Regions from separate parts of the Lactococcus sp. LG606 genome, predicted to be linked through region 2. Evidence: riboswitches for the same ligand, from Rfam matches in the RefSeq annotation. Region 2 holds a riboswitch; each other region holds the start of a gene.
The links. A riboswitch is a leader RNA that binds a small molecule or an ion and turns the genes downstream of it on or off. The one in region 2 is predicted to bind lysine.
Positions count from the first base shown of each region.

Region 1: linked by a shared signal. The riboswitch ahead of J0J35_RS00300 (ABC transporter permease subunit) and the one ahead of J0J35_RS08220 (amino acid permease) in region 2 are both predicted to bind lysine.
Region 3: linked by a shared signal. The riboswitch ahead of J0J35_RS06430 (diaminopimelate decarboxylase) and the one ahead of J0J35_RS08220 (amino acid permease) in region 2 are both predicted to bind lysine.

Region 1 covers NZ_CP071301.1:47,798-55,550, reverse strand. The annotation lists gene murD (UDP-N-acetylmuramoyl-L-alanine--D-glutamate ligase) at 1-210, opposite strand, end outside; gene J0J35_RS00305 (amino acid ABC transporter ATP-binding protein) at 350-1,087, opposite strand; gene J0J35_RS00300 (ABC transporter permease subunit) at 1,088-2,659, opposite strand; lysine riboswitch at 2,748-2,915, opposite strand; gene J0J35_RS00295 (HAMP domain-containing histidine kinase) at 3,049-4,539, opposite strand; gene J0J35_RS00290 (response regulator transcription factor) at 4,627-5,322, opposite strand; gene J0J35_RS00285 (DUF177 domain-containing protein) at 5,424-5,975, opposite strand; gene J0J35_RS00280 (type B 50S ribosomal protein L31) at 6,192-6,434, opposite strand; gene J0J35_RS00275 (fructose-specific PTS transporter subunit EIIC) at 6,546-7,753, opposite strand, start outside.
Region 2 covers NZ_CP071301.1:1,663,640-1,671,392, forward strand. The annotation lists gene recX (recombination regulator RecX) at 1-708, shown strand, start outside; gene J0J35_RS08185 (MurR/RpiR family transcriptional regulator) at 791-1,639, shown strand; gene J0J35_RS08190 (DUF960 domain-containing protein) at 1,671-1,979, shown strand; gene J0J35_RS08195 (metallophosphoesterase) at 2,013-2,780, opposite strand; gene rpsR (30S ribosomal protein S18) at 2,889-3,134, opposite strand; gene ssb (single-stranded DNA-binding protein) at 3,254-3,748, opposite strand; gene rpsF (30S ribosomal protein S6) at 3,786-4,079, opposite strand; gene J0J35_RS08215 (hypothetical protein) at 4,265-4,477, opposite strand; lysine riboswitch at 4,693-4,869, shown strand; gene J0J35_RS08220 (amino acid permease) at 4,945-6,408, shown strand; gene dnaX (DNA polymerase III subunit gamma/tau) at 6,440-7,753, opposite strand, start outside.
Region 3 covers NZ_CP071301.1:1,293,041-1,300,793, forward strand. The annotation lists gene J0J35_RS06410 (aspartate-semialdehyde dehydrogenase) at 1-774, opposite strand, end outside; gene dapD (2,3,4,5-tetrahydropyridine-2,6-dicarboxylate N-acetyltransferase) at 940-1,638, opposite strand; gene dapB (4-hydroxy-tetrahydrodipicolinate reductase) at 1,732-2,442, opposite strand; gene dapA (4-hydroxy-tetrahydrodipicolinate synthase) at 2,442-3,305, opposite strand; gene J0J35_RS06430 (diaminopimelate decarboxylase) at 3,521-4,780, opposite strand; lysine riboswitch at 5,147-5,319, opposite strand; gene J0J35_RS06440 (pyridoxal phosphate-dependent aminotransferase) at 5,585-6,748, shown strand; gene J0J35_RS06445 (glutamate decarboxylase) at 6,902-7,753, opposite strand, start outside.

The DNA.
Region 1 (7,753 bases), 570 kb from region 2:
GTCTAAAAGTTCAAGGGGATGGCTACCACAGATAACTTCAATGCCTTCTTCCAAGAGGGCTTGCGCGGCAGGGTTTTCTTCAAAAGCCTTTCCGTCATTTACAGTTACGTGTGCACCTAGAGTATGAAGCAAGCGGGCTGCAGCTTCTCCTGATTTTGCTAATCCGAGGATGAGTACTTTTTTTTCTTCAAAAGTTTTGATTTTTTTCATTGTTCCTATTCTTTCTACTTCCCTCTATTTTACCGCTATTTACCTATTTTTTCAATATAGAGTTTGTATTTGAAAGTTTTACTGTGAAAATAAGAGGTCTTTTGCAAAGAAAAAAAGAGCATAAGCTTGCTCTTTTTATTTAAGCTTTCAAGAAGCGTGAAAGGAAAGCTCGCGTCCGCTCTTCTTTCGGAGCTCCGAAGATTTCCGCTGGCCGTCCTTCTTCAGCAATAACCCCTTTATCCATGAAAATTACACGATCACTTACATCACGCGCGAATTCCATTTCATGTGTAACGATAACCATTGTTAAGCCTGTTTCAGCCAGTCCTTTCATTGTCTGTAAGACTTCGCCTACCATTTCAGGATCAAGCGCTGAAGTCGGCTCGTCAAATAATATCACATCTGGATTCATAGAAATCGCACGAGCAATCGCCACACGTTGTTTTTGTCCGCCGGAGAGTTGTGCAGGTTTGGCATTAGCAAAGCTTGCCATGCCCACTTTTTCCAGATTCTCGAGCGCAATAGTCCGAGCTTCTTCTTGGCTTTTTTTCAATACTGTAACTTGCCCAGCCATAACATTTTCGATAACATTCATATTGTTAAACAAGTTGAAGCTTTGGAAAACCATGCCCAGATGCGTGCGATATTTAGGAATATCGAAGCCTTTTGCTAAAACATTTTCACCTTTATAAATTATTTCCCCACCAGATGGCTTCTCCAATAAATTGATTGAACGAAGTAATGTCGATTTACCACTTCCAGATGAACCAATAATCGAAATAACTTCGCCTTGATTTACCGTTAAGTGAATGTCTTTTAACACTTCATTACTGCCAAATGATTTTTTTAAATGATTGATTTCTAAGATTGCTGTCATTTAAGCGTCCCCCGGTTCTTGTACTTGCATTTGATTTTGGATTGGGACGTAAGCGTCTGGTCCATCCATTTTTCTTTCTACAAAGCGTAGAATACGTGTTACTGTAAATGTTAAGACAAAGTAAATTGCACAGATGACAGCAAAGGTTTGGAAATACATAAAGTTTTGTTGCGCCACTGTTGTCCCTTGGAAAAAGAGCTCAGTTACTGAAATTACAGATAAGACTGATGTATCTTTGATATTAATGACAAATTCATTTCCTGTTGCTGGAAGAATATTTCGCAAGACTTGTGGTAAAACAACCTTGCGCATAGTTTGCCCATGCGTCATTCCGATAGCTTGCGCGGCTTCAAATTGCCCTTGATCCACAGAGAAAATACCGCCACGTACAATCTCCGACATATAAGCACCTGTATTGATGGACACAATAATTAGCGCAGCTAAGGTCCGATCCAAACTCAAGCCAAAAGCTAGAGCTGTTCCATAGTAAAGCACCATTGCTTGAACAATCATTGGTGTACCACGGAAAATTTCAATATAAGCTGAAATAAGCCAGCCAAATACTTTATGTAAAAAGGCTAAAAATTTATTACTAATTTCTGGAATAGTACGATAAACACCAATAAGAAGACCTAAAACCGTACCAATAATCGTACCAATCAAAGAGATGAATAAGGTCATCCCTGTACCATTAAGAAACTGTTTGCCGTTATCTCTTACAATACTGATAATTTGATCATACCAAGCGCCTTGTGTTTTAGCTTCTGGTTGAGCAGCAATCATTTCATCCATCAGTTCTTTTTGGTCTTGAGGTGTAAAACCTGTCAAAAAGCTATTAATTACAGGTAAGTTGGGATCATTTTTACGTAAACCTACTGCGACTGTTGTATCATCAGAGTTTGTGACAAAACCTTTTCCTTCGCCAAATTCAATCATTTTGAAGTCTGGATTTGCTTTCTCTGCTGTCACTCCTTCGGGACGTTCAGCTACATAACCATCGATGGCTCCACTTTGTAAAGCCACACGCATGCTTGAAAAATCTTTCATTGCTGTTTGCTTGTTAACACTTTCAATCTGGTCAATCATGTTATAGTGAAAAGTTCCCAGCTGAGCAGTGATTTTTGCACCAGAGAAGTCTGCTAAACTCGATGCTTGAGCAAAGGGACCGCCACTTTTGACCATCATTACAAGGTTAGATGTGTAATACGGTTCTGAAAAGGCGATTTGTTCTCTACGTTCCGCAGTTGGCGACATTCCTGCAATAATGCCATCGATTTTTCCGGATTTTAGAGCTGGCAGCAAGCCATCCCAACTTGATTTGACGATTACTAATTCTTTATTTAACTTATCAGCAAGTTTTTTTGCAACTTGTACATCGTAACCATTAGCCCATTGACCATCTACACCATCAATAGGGACAGCACCGTTGCTATCATCATATTGTGTCCAGTTAAAAGGGGCATATGCAGCTTCCATTCCGACACGGAACTGTTCTGCACTCACTTTTGAACTACCGATAAATAATACCGTAAACAACGTCGCGACAAGTAAGAATAAGTTTGTTCTTCTCATAATACTCTCTCTTTCATTTTTCCAAATAAAAAGCAACCTTTACACAGAGAGGTTGCTAAACGTTGTACGTGATTCATATTATCAGTAAGTAACGAATAGCACTCCGCAAAACTGCGACAGTTCAGCAAGTATCCCTTGCTGCCCCAACAAACTCACTTGGACGAGTGAATTCATTTCGGCAATGTCTCCTCCGTTTTACTTCAACGCTTGTCCAGCTCAGTAAAACTTCCTATTCATTGCGACCTCTATCATTTTATTTGTATATTGTATTTTAAATCTTAACCTTTTTTTAAACGAATGTCAACAATTTTCTCGAATTATCAAAAAACTCAAGAAATAAGATTAAAAGCCCAATAAGTACTTTTATATAATCACTAGATTTTTTATGTTTATTTAATCTTAGGAATTTTTAAAGTAAATTTCGATCCTTCGCCTACAATGGAAGTCACACTGACATCCCCGTCATAGTTTTCCACTATGCGTTGGATAATAGACAGACCAAGACCTGTTCCACCTATATCTCGATTTCGTGCTTTATCGGCACGGAAAAAGCGCTCAAAGACATGTTTTAAATCTTCTTGACTAATGCCATAGCCACGATCCTCAACTGTTGTAATAATGTATTTGTCATCTTCTTCTAGATGGATTTTCACTTCTTGGCGATCTTTAGGCGAGTATTTTATCGCATTATCAATCAAAATTTTTAAGCCTTGTTCATAATGGTTGGGATAAATATGAGCCAAACTACCCGGCGTCAAGTAATTCTCAACAGTTAAATTTAAATCAGGATGAATAAGGAGAAAGTTTTTCTTAAGAAAATTAGAAACTTCTGTTGGATCACAGATCAGATCTTCATCTTGAAAATCAATGCTTTCAAGACGGGCCAATGCAAGCATCTCCTCTAACATCGTTCTCATCGTGCTAACTTCTTCTATACTGGCCTGTAAAGACTCCTCAAGCACTTCAGGATCATTTTTCCCCCATCGATTCAAGAGATTCAAATGACCATCTAAAACTGCAAGTGGCGTACGTAGCTCGTGACTGACATCAGAAACAAAACGTTTCTGCTGATCAACGTAATCGTTAAGCTTAATCATCATGTCGTTATAAACAGTCGCCAGTTCTTCAATTTCATCGCCTGTTTGAATCACTACAGGTTTGAAATCCGCCTTCAAATTATTGGCACGTGTAGTAATCGCATCGTGCAAACGCTCTAGAGGCTTGATATAGCGACTTGCCATAAAATAACCGACAAACTGAGCAATAAAGAGAGCAATAATTTCTAAGATAATCAGGGCAATCAGCAGCTTTGTTCGCACGCTGTAATAATAACTCATATCATAGAAAGCCTGCACATAGCCAATCAGTTTCCCTGTTTTCTTAGAATGAACGGGTCGTTCAACCAAATAACCAGAATATTCACCAAATGTACGTACAGCATGAGTAGAATCCCCCACATCTTTCCTTAGCGGGAAACCATACGAATTGGTCGAATAAATCAAATTTTCACCGACATCAAAGACATAAAAAGACTTCCTAGAACCAATCATACTTCCAAGTGTTTCTAGCTCATTTTCTTTTCCCTGACTGGATGCTGTGTAGTCTTTGGCATAAGCCAAATAATTCGCAAGATTGTCCTCCGACAGTTTGCTTTCCGATTGGGACAAACTTTGCTCAACATTGTCCAGAGCTTTCATCATGTCCTCTTTTTCAGAATTGATGAAGGTTGTTATGGTCAGTTGATAAACTAATACTGTAAAAATAGTGAAGGTTATAAAACAAAAAATCGTATTTGCAAAGGCCCAACGTAGCATGATGCTTCGCTTACGCTCGGGCAGATTTTCTGCTTTTTTCTTCTTCGAATCAAAAAATTTTACCATGTCGCATTTTTCTATTTCTTTACATCGCCATAAAAGGAATAAATCTAGTGGCAAAGCCACTAGAAATCTTCTTATATATTCCCTATATTATTTGCGGTCACGCATGACATATCCCATACCACGAACCGTTTGAATATAACTTTCGCGGCCTTCCACGTCAATTTTGTTACGCAAATAGCGGATATAAACGTCAACAACGTTTGTTTCTGTACCTTCTTCGTAACCCCATACTTCAGAAACCAAGTATTCGCGTGTTACGACATCACCCACATTTTGCATCAGGGTCAAAAGCAAATCGTATTCACGACGTGTAAGGTCAATAACTTTTTTTCCGCGATGTACAGTGCGGTTTGTTTTATCAATTACCAAATCACGGAATGAAGTATTGTCTGATTTTTCAATCGTGTGGATATGGTCTTCACGACGGAAGAGTGAACGGACACGCGCTAACAATTCTTCAATTGCGAATGGTTTTGTAATATAGTCATCCGCTCCAATATCAAGACCTGCTACACGGTCCATAGTTGAATCACGTGCAGTCATCATAATAATATGTGTATCTTTTTCACGGCGTAAGCGTCGTGCAACTTCAAAGCCATCCAGCTCTGGGAGCATTAAGTCGAGCAAAATCAAATCATAATCTTTTGACATTGCTTCTTCAAGACCTTTACGACCATTGTCTTGAACCGCAGTTTGATATCCTTCGTGTTCAAGCTCAAGTGAAACAAATCTCGCAATGTTTTTATCGTCTTCGATAATCAAAATACGTTTAGATGAATTCATAGTTTAGCCTCATTAATATCTTTTCTTTTTAATTTTATTTCCTCTATAATGAAATTATAATATAATTGTAATTTTGTTGCAAGTGTTTTATGAGATTTTTCTTAATTTTTTTCTTCGGAAAAGAAATCTGCCAATCCTGCAAAAGGTGATTTATTTTCTTTATCTGCTTCTTCTTCTTTTTGTTTCTGATAGTCTGCTTCAGACAAGACAGACCAGTTCTTGCCAGAAGGTAAACTTGTGGCTCCAGCTTTCTCATCTTCTGCTAAAATTTGCAAGGGAATTTCTAAAAGAATATTATCAGCTACCGATTCTGATATACTAATCCAATCTGCTTCCAATGTAAATATTATGTCACTGTCCAGTAAATCTTCATTCTTTTTAAGAAACTCATCTGTGGTGAAGGCTTCATTCACAGCGATTGACATAAGATACTCTACTGGCTTCAAGCTCCGTGATGATGGTAAAGTCAAATCCACTTCAAGTGTATAATCCAAGTAATAGATGCCATCGTCATAGGCGATTTGTCCTTGAACATTTACAGGTTTTGCATCAAGGATTTCTTCTGAGCGTTGCTTAAGTTCTTGCGTTAAATCAAGCGCTTCTTCGAATTTAATTATTTTCTTTTTTGATACTTCTAAAATAGACCATTTCATATTTTATTTTTCCTTTATCTTTATAGTGAGTTTAAAAGAAGGCATATTCACGCATGCCTTTAATTTTATATGTGTATACTATCTGTTTCTATTATATGATATTTTTTTTAATTTTTATAGCCCAATGAACTAAAAGATGTTCAGAATTTGCTTACAGTTGGACTTGATTTACCATAGCAAATTAGAGCGATAATAAAAAAGCGCCGAAGCACTTTTTTATTTTCCATATTTCTTGTTGAAACGAGCGATACGTCCGTCCGCTGCTTGGAATTTTTGACGGCCAGTGTAGAATGGATGTGAGTCAGAAGAGATTTCCACACGAATCAATGGATAAGTGTTTCCGTCTTCCCATTCAACAGTTTCTTTCGAACCTTTAGTTGAACCGCTCAAGAATTTAAAACCAGTAGTTGTATCCAAGAACACAACAGGTTGGTAATTAGGATGGATGTCTTTTTTCATTTTGCAAAATTTCCTTTCTGCCTTGGACTGTTTGCCAGACCAAAGTTTGTTAGACCTTAATATTCTAACAGATTTGTTGCTGAAATTCAAGCTTTTTTGTTATTTAAAATACTATTTTTCTTTTTTCAAATAACCGAACATCAAACCAGAAACAAGAGCACCAATCAAAACAAAGAGAAGGTATAAAAGTGGGCCATTTGTTAGAGCTAAGACGAAGATACCCCCGTGTGGTGCCATCAATTTAAGACCTGCCGCACCAACGAGTCCACCTGCTAAGGCTGAACCAACAACAAATGAAGGAATAGCACGTGCTGGGTCAGCAGCACCAAATGGGATGGAACCTTCTGTAATAAATGAAAGTCCCATAACAATATTTGTTAAACCTGATTGACGTTCTTCTTTTGTAAATTTATTTTTGAAGAAGAGGACGGCAACTGTAGTTGCAAGAGGTGGAACCATACCACCAGCCATAACTGCTGCCATAACGACTGAGCCACCAGTAGCAACACTTGCGGCCAATGTTCCTGTACCGAAGATATAAGCAGCTTTGTTAATTGGTCCACCAAGGTCAACTGCCATCATACCACCAACGATAATACCAAGAACTAAAGCTGATGCTCCATTAAGGCTGTTCAAGAAGTTTGAAAGGCCTGTATTGATTGCTGCCATCGGAATATTGATGAAAAGCATGAGCAATCCTGTGATGAATGTCCCTAAAAGTGGGAAAATCAAGATTGCTTTAATCCCATCTAACGATTTAGGCAAGACAGTCAAGAGCTTACGCAAGAGGATAATGACACCACCAGCAATGAAACCACCAACTAAAGCGCCAAGGAAACCTGATGGAATCATTGTAGCCGGATCAAGTTTGCCAAAGGCAAGACCAGAGGCAGCCATTGAACCCGCAACGAAACCTGCAACTAAACCAGGTTTATCTGCAATTGAGTTGGCGATAAAACCAGCTAGGACTGGAAGCATGAAAGCAAAGGCTGCGCCCCCGATATTTTTAAAGTAAGCCGCAATCGGATGATAAGAACCAAGGTTGGCCAATTGATCTTTAGGAACACCCATTGATTGGTCTATCAAGAAGGCAAGAGCAATCAAGATACCACCACCAACAACGAATGGTAACATTGCAGATACACCACCCATAAGGTGTTTGTAGAAGGCTTTACCAATACCGCCAGAGCTTTCTTCTTTTGCCTCATCAGCGGCATCAGCTTCAAATTTTGGTGCATTACCAGAAACTGCCTTATTAATGAGTTCTTCGGGTTGACGAATAGCGGCAGCGACAGGAACTTGCACCATCGGTTTCCCTG
Region 2 (7,753 bases):
AAATATATGCTGACGAGGGATAAAGCCTTTTCTACAGCGGAACTGGAGCAGCTGTTAGCTTTTGACAATTTTGCGCAAGGTAAATCCTTAGCACTTTACTTTATCTCCTACAAGGCTCGGACATCATCAGAAGTCAAAAAGTACCTCTATGAACACAATATCCAACCAATTCAAATCGAAGCGATCATTGACAACCTTACTAAAAATGGTCTCCTCAACGACCGCGCTTATATCGAAAGTTATATCCAGGGAAAAGTACGCACAGCAAGTGCTGGTCCTTATCAGATCAAACAGAAACTCCACCTAAAGGGGCTAGATTTGCAACTTATTGATGAGGGTATAGCGCAAGTTTTTAATGAAGAAAAACAAATTGACGTGGCTGTCGCTCTTGCGGAAAAGATAGTCCGCCAAAAAGCAAGTCGTCACACTCTACAACAGCTAAAACAAAAAATCACACAAGGACTCACTGCTAAGGGTTTTTCCTATGCCATTAGCGCTATAGCTCTTGAAAGTCTAGAACTTGAAGTGGATGAAGAAAATGAGTTAGAGCTCCTTTACACTGAACTCGACAAAAGTGCCCGTAAATACAGTAGAAAATACGAAGGCTATGAGCTTAAGCAACGCATCACCCAAGCCTTAGCCCGTAAAGGATTCGACTTTAGTGATATTTCTAGCGCAATACGAGACTATGATTTTGAAGAGGAATAAATCAACTTTCTCTTTAAAAGCATTTCCCATTTTCCACCTCAAAATTGTGTTATGATATAATAAAAGCAAGACTGGAAAGCATATGACACAATCTCTCATCACACGTATCAACTCTTATTACGATAATCTCAGTAAATCTGATCAAGCCATTTCAAATTACTTGATTGAAAATATGGACACGGCTGCCCGCTTATCCATTCAAGAATTCGCAAAGAATACTAAAGTATCTACTGCAACCATTTCGCGTTTTGCCAAAAAAATCGGTTTTGATTCATTTCAAGATTTAAAGTTAGCTATCCACAGCACCGAAAAATTTAAATCCGACAACTTTTTCAGCGAACTATCGCCAGAAGATAGCTATAAAGATATTCTTGCCAAGAATTTTACAAGTAATATTTCTTCTCTCAATGCAACATTGCAGCTGATAGAGAGCGAAACTTTGGATAAGGTTATGAACATCCTCCTATCCGCCAAAACATGTGGTTTTTTTGGTCTGGGTGGCTCTAATGCCGTTGCTTTAATTGCTTACCATAAATTTTTGCGTATGCCACTGCAAACGGTATATCATCAGGATTTTCATTATCAACAAATGTTGGCTTCTAAACTGACCGAAAAAGACTGTGCTTTTGTTATTTCACATACTGGTAAAAACAAAGATACACTGAAAATCGTTGATATTTTGAAGAGCAATCACGTTCCTGTGATTGCCATTACGTCATTTGCCAACTCAGCCTTGGTGAAAAAAAGCGACTTGGCACTTATTTCAATCGCTGAAGAAATATCTTTTCGACCTGAAGCTGTCGCTTCAACCGTTTCTCAAATTAGTCTTCTCGATGCCATCTTTTTGATGTACGGGATGAAAGCTCAGGATTCAATCGAAGATACTTTGGAAAATATTCGAGAAGTGATCAGCCAAACCCGTTTAAATTAAACTAGAAAGTTAATGATAAAGGAGGACCAAAATGGCATTTACTGAAACAAAAGGACGCTATGCAAGCTATGGAACTGTCTCTAGTATTCCTGGTGAAATCATTGACAGTTTTTGGTTCATCATTGACAATCAGCTAAAAGGCGTTATCCCGCTTGAGCCCCTTATCAATTTTGAATTACTCAACCAAAAGGGACTGCTTTCTGTGAAATTTTCACAGCCGCACAATCCTTTAACCATTACAGTTGATTTCCAATACCCTTTTAATAATTCTTGGCCTCGGCATTTCCATGCTGTTGATAATAATGGTAAAGAAACCATTATCTCTTCACAAGAACGTTAAACAAAAGTCTCCAGATAAAATTCTGGAGACTTTTTAAATTTCATAATAGACGATTTCTGGAGGAACACCAAATCTGATTGGTAAAAAGGTTAAGCCAATACCGGCATTGACAAAAAGTTTTGTATATTTCCCTAATATGTATAGACCAGAATCATACACCTTTGAGCCATCATTACGTAAGCGCAAATTGCCAAGACGAATCTGCCCACCATGGCTATGTCCTGCAACGACTAAATCATATTTTTCAGGAAATTCTACTTGTAAAATCGTATCCGGCTCATGAATCATTAAAATCGAAAACTTTCCTTGCTCAGGGACCATACTAAAATTTGGTTGTCCTTCACGTAAATCATCAAGTCCGGTTAATGCTACTGTCCCTGACATGAGTGATTGGTTAGTAAGTACAGTAAAACCTGCTTCCTTTAGAAAAGTTCTTATATAGTTAGCATCCCCTTCATGCGAAAAATCATGATTACCCAAAATCGCAAATTTTCCTAATGGTGCTTCAAGTTTTGCTAAAATTTCTTTTACCTTATCAACATCATGCGCTTGCGCCCAATCGACTTTATCAAATAAGTCGCCTGTGAACAAGATCAAGTCAGGTTGTGTTTTATCTATGTGTTTTGAAAATTTAAAAAAGCGGCGTGGATGTGTGTGCCAATTAAAATGTGTATCGGTAAAGTGTGCAACTTTCAGCCCGGCTGTGTTTGAAATTTTCACTTGTCGCACACGCATCAAATGCGGTTCAACGAAAAGACCATAAGCCAAAAGGCAGAAAAGTAAAATTATAATCCATGTCATTGCTTTATTTTACCATATTCAGATTTTTTATTCTTCATAATGAGATTCACGCTCCTTATTGTATCAAAGCACGTAACAAAAAAACACCCGAAGGTGCCTAGTTATTTCTTAGTTTTCGTCAGAAGCTACGAATGGCAAGAGAGCCATAACACGTGCGCGTTTGATAGCTGTAACCACTTTACGTTGGTTTTTAGCTGAAGTACCAGTTACGCGACGTGGCAAGATTTTACCACGTTCTGAGATAAAACGTTTTAAGAGTTCAGTGTCTTTATAATCAACAACTTCGATTTTGTTAGCTGCGATAAAGTCAACTTTTTTACGGCGTTTGAAGCCACCACGTTTTTGAAAAGCCATAGTGTGTTTCTCCTTATATTATTGTATGATGTTGTTGAGTAGAAAAGTCAATACGGATACCGCTTTTATACTCAACGAATAGGGCTCAGATAGACTGCCTTGTACAGCTGCCTTACTTATTAGAATGGAAGATCATCATCTGAGATTTCCATTGGTGAGCCACCAAATGGATCTGCATCACGACCAAAATCAGGTGTTGAATTTCCTGCTGAGCTGTTAGAGCCAGCAAAAGGACGATTTTGTGATTGTTGTTGCTGTGGTGCAGAATATGAACCAGAGCCACCTTCACGTGCGGCACGACTTTCAAGCATTTGGAAGTTATCAGCCAATACTTCAGTCACGTAAACACGTTGACCTTCTTTGTTCTCATAATTTCGCACTTGAATACTACCTGTTACACCAATCAAGGCACCTTTTTTAGCCCAATTTGCCAAGTTTTCAGCAGATTGGCGCCAGATGACACAGTTAATGAAATCAGCTTCACGTTCGCCTTGCGCGTTTTTAAAACGACGGTTAACAGCAATCGTAAATGTAGCAACCGCAGTATTTTGCGGTGTGTATCGCAGTTCAGGGTCACGCACAACGCGTCCGACCAAAACAACATTATTAATCATGATGCTTCTCCTTTAAATTTGTCCAGCTAAACTAGAATTAAGCTTCTACTTTAGTGATCATGTGACGAAGAATGTCGCCGTTAATCTTAGCAAGACGGTCAAATTCGCTCAAAGCTTCTGAATCAGTAGCAGCTTCAAGAGTTACGATGTGGTAGATACCTTCGCGGAAGTCTTGAATTTCGTAAGCGAGTTTGCGTGTTTCCCAGTCTTTAGACTCAAGATTAGCAGCACCGTTGTCAGTCAAGATACTATCGAAACGTTCAACGAGGGCTTTCTTTGCTTCTTCTTCAATGTTTGGACGAATAATATAAAGAATTTCGTATTTTGTCATTGATTTTTCCTCCTTTTGGACTAATGACACAGGTTGGAGCCTGTGTAAGTTATGAGTTTTTACTCACAAGTATATATTCTATCAAATTTAGCTACATTTTGCAAGTTGATTTATCTTATTTATTCTATTATAAAATAAAAAATAACCCTCTGCCTCTGCAGAAGATTTCTCATCATTTTTTATTATTAAGCGACTACATCAAGCACATTAGCTGGAATGTAGCGATACTCACCTTCTTTCGATTGATAATAGCCAAGCTTTTTCACGATAAAATGCAACTTGCAACGGCTATCAAAGCGCTGGTATAAGTGGGAGATTTCCCCTTCCTGGCTACGGGTTACGCATACTATTTTTTCTCCCGCGTAAGTTGGAGATACATATTTTGGGGTAAACGTCATTGAAAACCACCTCCAGATATAATTGAGATGAAAACGCAATCATCTCTTCTTATACTATAACTCTTTTTAATCTCTAAAACAAATGTCTAGATTTTTAATGGCTAAACATTAAAAAAATCTGTAATTTTAAACAACAACGTGTATAATTATTCAAATCTAGCAGGCTCGTCCTTGACATCCCTCTCAAATTAATCTAAAATATTCATAAATACTTAATAAACGATAGAGGTCGCAACCAATAATAAGCTAAGCAGAGCTAGAGCATGCTGAGAAGTTTAGCCCAGGAGCGGTTGCCGAAAGAAAAGTTATGCTCACCGACTTTTCTTGGTTTAGCGGGAAATACCTGTTAAACTGTCGTGGTCTAACTATGACCATGATGCGCTATTCGGATGAAAGATCTTTCTGACGTTTAGCAATCTCTAGGGATTGCTTTTTGTATTAATATTTATAAATTTAGGAGAGAAGTAATGGATAATACTTCAAATAATGAGGCCACGCCATCCACGCAAGTTAAACGTGGCCTTAAACATCGTCACTTAACAATGATTGCCTTAGGAGGAACTATTGGTACCGGGCTATTTGTTGCATCAGGCGCAACGATTTCTCAAGCTGGACCTTTAGGCGCGTTAGTTGCCTATGTCGCCATTGGGCTCATGGTTTTCTTCCTTATGACGTCTTTAGGTGAAATGGCTTCCTATCTTCCAGTATCAGGCTCTTTTGCTTCTTTCGCTGACCGTTATGTAGATAAAGCTTTCGGCTTCGCTATGGGATGGAACTATTGGTTTAACTCAGCAATTACTGTAGCGGTTGAGGCAGCTACAGTTGGTGTTATTATGCAGTTCTGGTTGCCCCATGTGCCCACATGGATATGGTCGACTATTGTGATTGCGCTCATCCTCTTGGTTAACCTCATTTCAGCTAAAGCTTATGGTGAAGCAGAATTTTGGATGGCGACAATTAAAGTCATCGCTGTTATCGCCTTTATCGTGATTGGTCTCGCAACAATTTTTGGAGTTATGAGTTATAAGCCAGATGTGGCACGCAATCTTTCTGCTGGAGGAAATCATGGTTTTGTCGGGGGTATTGGAGGTATGATTGCTGTCTTCATGATTGCAGGCTTCTCTTTCCAAGGTACAGAAATCGTTGGTATCGCAGCCGGCGAGTCAGAAAACCCTGAGAAAAATGTACCCTCAGCGATTAAACAAGTCTTTTGGCGGATTATTATTTTCTATTTCCTCTCAATATTCGTAATCGGTGCCTTGGTTTACTATAAAGACCCAAGTCTTCTCCGTGCAGCAACCCAAAGCGACATTACCGTTTCTCCATTTACCTTGGTATTTGAACGTGCTGGCTTAGCTGCTGCTGCATCCGTTATGAATGCTGTCATCTTAACCTCGGTTATTTCATCTGCCAATTCTTGGTTATATGCTGCTTCTCGCATGCTTTTTGGTATGGCAAAAGAGGGGCATGCACCGAAAATCTTCGCTAAAACAAATACAAGCAACGGGGTACCAATTTATGCAATTTTAGCGACTGTTGCCATCGGTCTTTTGGCCTTCTTAACAAGTATCTTCGGAACTGAGATTTATTTCTATTTGGTCGCTGCTTCCGGTTTATCTGGTTTCTTGGCTTGGATTGGAATTGCTATCTGTCATTTCCGCTTCCGCCGTGCTTTTATTAAACAAGGTCACAAACTTTCTGAGTTAGGCTACCATGCTAAATGGTTCCCTATTGGGCCAATCATCGCTCTTATTCTTTCAATCATTATCGTTATCGGGCAAATTACTACCGTAACGATGAATGCGCAAAGCATCATTACAACCTACCTTGCTTTACCTCTCTTCTTGATTTTATATTTCTCTTACAAAATCGTGAAGAAAACAAAACTTATTCCGCTTGAAGAAGTTGATTTAAGCCGTGATATTGATTAAAACGAATATAAAAACGCCATAAGGCGTTTTTTTAGTCGTTGATTATCTTCACTTTTTCACCAAAAAATTCTTTGGCCTTACTTACAAGAACTTCTTCTTCTTCTGGCTCAGATTCCGTATCTTTTGTAACATGCTGCTCCCCTTTTTTAAGGCTTAAGACATACTCTTGACGTACAGCCTGCCAATCTTGCTCTGCTAAAGCAATAATCTCAGGCGAAAATCCCAATATTGATGACATTAAATTGCCAAAAGTTAATTGTAGGTTTTCATTTTCCGTAACACGCTTTGCTAAATTACCATGAGGAAAAGTAACTACCACAAAATTGCTTGAGGCTGCCACGGGGGCAGTATTATTGATTAAGGCACGGTCTGAAGGTTTGGTAAAGCTGGAAACAATCTCAGGCCATGCACCAAAAACTGCTTGACGAGCTTCGTTGGTCGCTTCCTTTAAAGCTTTAAAAACCAAATCTTGATTTACAGTGTACTTTTCGGTGACTGTTTTCGTTTTCACTTGCTGCTTAATTTGAACTTCTTGACTGACAGTGGATACCACCGTTTGGCTGCCCGTTTCTGCCACTTTAGCTTTTAGCTCTGCAACTTCTGCTTTTAAAGCCTGAAGCTCATGGTTCAAACTTTCCGGAACTTCCTTATCTTCCGCAGAAGAATAAGCACCTGCATCTACAAGACGCATCGTCATCACATCAGCAGCAATTTTACTCTGTGTTGTTTCTTTAATAATTTTCAGAGACTCAATCGCAATATTGATCCATTGGTAAAGACGAGGTCGTGGGATTTCATTATTTTCCCGCAAAAGCAAATCACGGAAATAAGTTAAGAGATCTTCCGTAAAACGTAACATATTTTTACCTTCAAGAAAGATTTTCTCCAAAGCATCAAGTGCAGTTGGTCCATCTGAAGCGATCAATGCTGCAACATAAGAGACAAGCGCTTCATTGGCAATGGAGCCTGTCACTAAAAGAGCATCCTTCTCTGCAAGCTTGCCATCAGAAAAACTTAAGGCCTGATCCAATAAACTCAAGGCATCACGCATTCCTCCCTCGGCAGATTTTGCAATGACATCAAGTGCCGCATCTTCAAACTCAATCTTCTCATCAGCTAAAACTTCTGCTAAGTGCTGACGAATATCATTTGTTGTGATAGCTTTAAAAGCAAATCTTTGCACACGACTAATAATTGTTGCCGGAATTTTTTGAAGCTCAGTTGTTGCTAAAACAAAGACAACATTATCTGTAGGCTCTTCCAAGGTTTTCAGTAAAGCGTTGAATGCTCCCGTTGAAAGCATATGAACCTCATCGATAATATAAACCTTATAAGTTGCGCGACT
Region 3 (7,753 bases), 370 kb from region 2:
GTTTGAAAAAACCTCACGAACTTCGCTAAGCGTGAAAGGCTGATCCAATATTACCTGGATACTCACACCGTGACTGTTTATTACTGGAACACGTACACAAGTTGCTGAAACAGCCAACTCTGGCTTATGTAAGATTTTACGTGTTTCATTGACCATTTTCATCTCTTCTTTGGTATATCCATTTTCAAAGAAAACATCAATTTCAGGAAGGGCTGTTTCAGAGATATTATATGGATAAAATTCTGGTGCTTTGCCTTGACGTGTCCGAAGTAAATCGTCACGACCTCTCTGTCCGCTTCCACTTACTGCTTGGAAAGTTGTATAGTTCACTTGTAAAATACCAAAGGCTTTCTCCAAAGCATAAAGCGGTAAAACAGATTGAATCGTTGAACAGTTTGGATTAGCAATGATTTTATTCATTTGCGTATCTTGGATGTTAATTTCTGGAACTATCAGGCCAATTTCAGGATTTTCACGCCAAACTGATGAGTTATCAATGACAACCAACCCTTTTTCTCGTGCAATTGGGGCAAATTGTTCAGAAGTATCTCCGCCAGCACTAAAAAGGGCAATATCATAACCGTTAAATGAATCAGCCGTTAATTCTTCAACTACGTATTCTTGACCCGCAAAAGACAAAACTGAACCTGCTGAACGACTTGAGGCTAATAATTTCAAATTTTTAATTGGGAAATTTCTTTGTTCTAAAATATCGAGAAAAGTACGACCAACAAGTCCAGTTGCACCCACAACACATATATTATATTTTTTCATTTTTATCCTTTCTTCTTTGGATATAAGATACTCGAAGATAAAGTTTGTACACTCTAAAGTTAAATAACTTTGGCGTTATTTGGAGTGCATGGACGATATACTCCATTTATTAATAGCGTACGAAGCATCATGTATGTTGATAAATAGTCTATCCTTATGGCAATTTTACAAATTTCTCAACGCTTCTTCCAGTGCAGTTTTTTGCTGCGTTTGGGCATCAATTTTCTTGATAATACGGGCTGGCACACCAGCAACAACTACATTTTCAGGAACATCTTGTGTCACAATAGCACCGGCCGCAACAACTGAACCTGAACCGACTTGTACACCTTCAATAACTACTGCATTTGCACCCACAAGTACATTATCCCCAATACGCACAGGCACAGATGAAGCTGGTTCAATAACTCCAGCAAGTACTGCGCCTGCACCAATATGGGAATTTTTACCAACTGTTGCACGTCCTCCTAGAACAGCACCCATATCAATCATTGTACCAGCCCCAATTTCAGCACCTATATTAATAATTGCTCCCATCATGATTACTGCATGATCACCAATTACGACATGTTCACGGATAATTGCGCCTGGCTCGATACGTCCATTGACATCGCGAATATCAAGCAAGGGTACAGCTGAATTGCGGCTATCAAGCTCCACAATATAATCTTTATTTTCAGTCATGTCAGCCAAAAGCGGTTGAATCAAACTCCAATCCCCAAACAAAGTATTGCTGATTTTGATGATTTCTTTTGATATTTGACCTGTCAATTGACCTTCAAAAGTTACTTTAACTGTTGTTTTTTTCTCAGCATTTCCAATATATTGAATAATTTCTTGAGCCGAAATTTTTTGTACTTCCATAAATCTCCTTCTTGTGAGTAATCCTATAAAAACTAAGTTTTTTAAGGAATATCCAAAATTTATTTTATTGTTTCTCTTCTATAAAAATAGGACTTAATTCACTCCGTCTTTTCCAAAAAGAACTTCCTCCATTGAATACATCCCACTTTCTTGATGAATAAGCCAATTCATCCCTGTGATCGCCCCTTTTACAAAAATCATTTTCGAAAGAGCTTCATGCTTAATCGTAAGAAGTTCGTCCCTTCCTGCAAATATTACTTCATGTTCACCAACGATTGTCCCCCCTCGAACAGCATGTACTCCAATCTCTTTCTTCTCACGTGGCTTTATACCTGAACGTCCATGAACAACTTTATAGTCCAATGTTTCATTGATACTGTCAAGCAACATCTTTGCCGTACCAGATGGTGCATCTATTTTTTTATTATGATGTTTTTCAATGATTTCAATATCAAAACTGTCCGATAAAATATAGGTCATTTCTTTGACTAAACGATTCATCAAGATAACTCCAATACTAAAATTGCCACTAAATAATACAGGCATTTTTTCAGAAAGGTGATCAATTGTTACCTTTTGTATGTCGTCAAAGCCTGTTGTGGCAATAACTGTGGCTGTTGGATGCTTTTCTAGATATTTAGCAAGATTATTGAGATTCTCAGGGTGTGAAAAATCAATGATCACATCGAATTTTTCTTCTGGAATATCCTTTGTTAAGGATACGACTGTTAATTCATGCTCTTTTTCTAGCTCTGCCGCAAGCAGCCCGCCCATTGTACCTGTTCCAATTTGTAAAACTTTCATTATAAAATCTCCAATTCTTTAAGAAGTTGAATTTTTGCCGTTTCGGATGGCTCGTCAAGTGGCAACCGAACAGAACCGACATTATAACCGAGTTGATTCATCACAAATTTGACCGGAATTGGATTTGCTTCTATAAATAAGCTGTCAATCAAGTTCAAATATTTTTGTTGCAGACTCAAAGAATGAGCTGGGTTGGTCGCAAAAGTTTCGATTAACTCCTTAACTACATCTGGCATGAAGTTAGCCCAAACACTGATTACACCCGAAGCGCCTAAACTCAGGCATGGGACTATCATATCGTCATTACCACTATATAATGCAAAATTATTAGAAAGATAGCGGCTAATTTTTTCCACATAGGCAATATCGCCTGATGCTTCTTTTAAGCCTGTAATATTCGGGTGTTTCGCCAATACTTCTACGGCTTCAACAGAAAGATTCACTCCTGTTCTACCTGGTGCATTGTACATGATAATCGGAATATCGACAGACTCCGCAATCTTAGTGAAATGCTTTAACATCCCTGTTTCATTAGTTTTATTATAATAAGGGGTAATCACAAGCAAACTATCCGCACCTAACTTTTCAAATGCTTGAGCAAATTCCACTGCTTGTGCTGTGTTATTACTTCCTGCTCCAACATTGATATGAACACGTCCAGCAACCTGTTTAACTACAAACTCAACGATTGCTTTTTTCTCCTCAAAACTAATCGTCGGTGCTTCTCCTGTTGTGCCTAAAATAGAAATAGCCGCACTTCCATGGCTAATCTGAAATTCAATCAGCTCAGCTAATTTCTCAAAATTTATAGAATTATCATCATTAAAGGGCGTGATGAGCGCCACAATTGAACCTTTAAGCATTATTTTCTCCTGTAGATTTATTTCAGAAACCTTTGACGAGTGTTGCAATAGAAGAAAAGGAAACTACTCATCGTATAATTTTCTTTCTCTTGAAAAACATCTCCTCTTCGCCTTGTTCTTATTCCACTCCTTTAATTTGTATCCAAATATTATTTATGATTTTATCAGTGGTTAGAAGTAAAAGCTGTTACAAGCATTCACCAGCTAATTCTCGGTTAGATTTCAAACTCAAAGTCATCCAATGTTGCAAAATAGTCTTCAGGTCGCTCTGCCCGTCGAATCATACGTGTGCTCCCATCTTTCTGAAGCAATAATTCGGCACTTCGTAATTTTGCATTATACTGATATCCCATCGAAAAACCATGCGCACCTGTGTCATGAATGACTAATAGGTCTCCCTCATCAATCACAGGAAGTTCGCGCTGCCTGGCAAATTTATCATTGTTTTCACATAATGAACCTGTCACGTCAACAATTTCTTTCACTTTATCTTCCTCCTTTCCTATAACAGTAATATGATGATAAGCATCATAAAATGCTGGTCTCATCAGATTAACTGCGCTCGCATCCACACCAATATACGTCCGATAGGTTTGCTTTCTATGCAAGACACGTGTGACCAGTAAGCCATGAGGCGCCAACATAAAGCGTCCCAGTTCCGTATAAATTTTGACTTCTCCTAGGCCATTGGCAGTTAGAACTTCATCATAAACACGATGTACTCCTTCGCCAATGACAGCAATATCGTTAGGAGCTTCATCCGGACGATAATTAACGCCGATACCACCAGAAAGATTTATAAAATCAAGAGAAACGCCTGTTTTTTCACGAATTTCAAGTGCTAATTCAAATAATTGCTGTGCTAATTTTGGATAATATTCATTTGTCACAGTATTTGAAGCCAAAAAGCTATGCATTCCAAATTTCTTCACACCCAACTTTTGCAAATCTCTAATTCCCTGAATTAGTTGGGCTTTTGTCATTCCAAATTTTGATTCTTCAGGATTATCCATAATTTTGGTACCCATTGTAAAAACTCCACCAGGGTTATAGCGTAAGCTCATTGTTTCGGGAAATTCAAATCCTGCCAATGTGGATAAAAATTCAATATGGTTGTATGCATCAATATTAATCGTAGCCCCTAGCTTTTTGGCTAATAAAAATTCTTCAGCTGGAGTGTCATTTGATGAAAACATAATTTCAGACTTATCAAAACCACATTTATTTGCCAGTATAAGTTCAACATAGCTCGCGCAATCAGCTCCACAGCCTTCTTCTTGCAAAATTTTCAAAATTGCAGGCGTTGGTGTAGCTTTCACCGCAAAGAATTCTTTGAAACCTTTATTCCAAGAAAATGCTGTGTTTAGCGCCCTTGCTTTTTCACGAATTCCGTGCTCGTCATATAAATGAAATGGTGTCGGAAATTCTGCAGTAATTTTATCTAATTGATCTTTAGTAATAAATGGTACTTTCATTTCATGCTCCTGTGGACTTGCTATGCAAATCTTTATCTGAAGATTTCGGTAGTTTCAATGCTATGGAGGCTTGTCAAAAATTGCAACTGAAAGAAGGAAGATTTTACTTTTAGTCTACCAAATGATATTTTTTCCCATCTCAATCTTTAACTCTGTCTCCAGTGCCCTTCGACCACTGATATAATGAGTTTCGATGTAAGAAGCAGAGTTTTTCTTATTCGTTGACTCGCTAAAACATTATTCTATCGTTGTCGCGCTTCAACCTACAAACTCACATCGTATAAAAACAAAAGGCACTTGTAAGTACAAGCGCCTTTTATGTCGTCATGAAAATAGAGTTAAAAAAGAATTCTATATTATTCGGTTCGATCACTTAGCGCCAGACTTATTCAAGTCCGAGTGGTATAGGTGTTTCCTATACCCCCACGCTAGCCAGATGCCTCTGTTGCTAACGTTCGGCAATGATTACCTTTCGTACACGGTCGTCGGATGCCTCCTCTCGTGTAGTACTCATTTGCATTGCTACCTCTAATTTATTTTTCACAATTATAATATTTTCAGTATTGTTTGTCAATTGAAAACTTTTCAAATTTTTGGTATTGACTTATTTTTTTCTTTAAAACTGCTTTAAATCAAGGTTTACAAGGTGTATTTTTTCTCTGAACTTCTGAACCTCCAAAATATTTTGCAACATTGTTTTGTGAATTTTTAAAATAAAATGCTATAATACAAATTTAAAACGACGAATATACGGAGTTTTTGCTTGAAGCCAACTTTAACTATTGACCTGCGGAGGTGCTATGTATGGATTTATCAAATAAATTTAACACTAATCTTGGAAAAATTGAAATTTCTAAAATTCGTGAATTTGATCAGGAAATCTCCAAAATACCGAATGTTTTGAAATTAACACTTGGTGAACCAGATTTTCCGACACCTGAACATATCAAAAAAGCTGCAATTGATGCGATTGATGCCGATGAAAGTCATTATACTGGCATGCGTGGCCTGATTGAACTCCGTCATGCAGCCAGTCAATTTGTAGCTGAAAAATACAATTTGCATTACGATGCTGAAACAGAAATTTTGACCACAGTTGGTGTCACAGAGGCGATTGCTACTTGTCTCCTTTCAATTATTGAACCTGGCGATAAAGTTCTAATCCCAGCACCTGCTTACCCAGGTTATGCGCCTGTAGTAAGCTTAGCTGGCGGTCAATTGGTCGAGATTGATACCACAACTGATAAATTTGTCTTAACTCCTGAAAAACTTGAACAAGTATTGAACGAAACCGAGAATATCAAGGCTATCATCCTTAATTATCCTTCAAATCCAACGGGCATAACTTACACTCATGCCCAACTTAAAACACTTGCTGAAATCATCAAAAAACATGAAATTTTTGTCCTTTCTGACGAAGTTTATTCTGAAATTAACTATAGCCAACATGTACATACTTCTATTTCGACCTTTTTACGTGATCAAACTTTTGTACTTAATGGCCTTTCAAAATCACATGCGATGACGGGTTGGCGAATGGGGCTGATTTTTGCAGAAAAATACTTGATTGATCAGCTTGTAAAAACACACCAATATCTGGTTACTTCTGCCTCAACACAATCGCAATGGGCAGCAGTTGAAGCTCTGAGTAAAGGAAAAAATGATGCTGAGCTAATGAAAGTCGAATACCTCAAACGGCGGAATTACATTATTGAGAAAATGACTGAACTTGGCTTTGAAATTATCAAGCCAGACGGGGCTTTCTATATTTTTGCCAAAATTCCAGCAGAATATAACAGCAATTCTTTTGAATTTTTATATGATTTTGCAAAGAAAAAACATGTAGCATTCATTCCAGGATCAGCCTTTGGTCAATATGGTGAAGGTTATGTCCGTTTGTCCTATGCAGCTTCAATGGAAGTGATTGAGATTGCTATGGAGAGATTGAAAGAATATCTTTCGGAATAACTTACTATTATGCTTGTGCTATACTCAGAGTTTATCTTTGCTTTAATGTAAATCTTCTCAAAAAAGACGAGAAAAATCTCGTCTTTTTTGTTATGTATTCATTCTTGTTATTAATTAACGAAAATAGGTTTGGCTTGTAAAAAAGAGATTGTTTTAATGTGTAAATCCATATACTTTATTTTTAGGATTATTATGGTATTTAAGATGTGCCTTATTCAAAAATTCAATAGCTTCTTGCATATCTTGCACGTAATTGTATGCCATATTCATTCCAAAATCCGCTCGAATTACTATCCGTTGTATAATATTATCCTCTAAGTTTTTTGGTAAAGGATAGGCTGGCACTTGCCATCCTTTCATTAATAAACGATCGGCTAAGTCGTATAAATCCCAGTCACAATTTCTGTCTTCTCTTAATTTATAGCATACAATTGGAAGTTGTGAACCATCATTTACAATTTCAAATAAACCTGTTTTTTCAATTGATTTTGCTAAATACATCGCTACTTTATGCGTTCTTTCATGTATAGCTTTGTATCCATCAAAACCATAGCGTACAAAATTATAATATTGTCCTATCAGCTGAGCCGCGCTATGAGAAAAGTTAATAGCCATGGTTGGTAATTCTCCTCCAAGATAGCTTACTTTAAAAATTAACTCCTCTGGTAAATATTTCTTATCACGCCATAATACCCAACCTACTCCAGGATAAACGAGACCGTACTTATGACCTGATGTATTGATGGAAATGACATTTTTTAATCGAAAATCCCACTTAAGATGTGGTTCAACAAATGGTGCATAAAGTCCACCTGAAGCAGCATCTACATGTATGTACACTTTATAATCTGTACGTTTGTTGTGTTCTTCAACTAACTTATCAAGAGCCTTGATATCGTCATATCTTCCTGTATACGTAATCCCCATAATCCCCACAATACCAATAGTATATTCATCAACATAATCCATAACCTTGTCTAGATTAATTGACATGTGGTTTTTGTC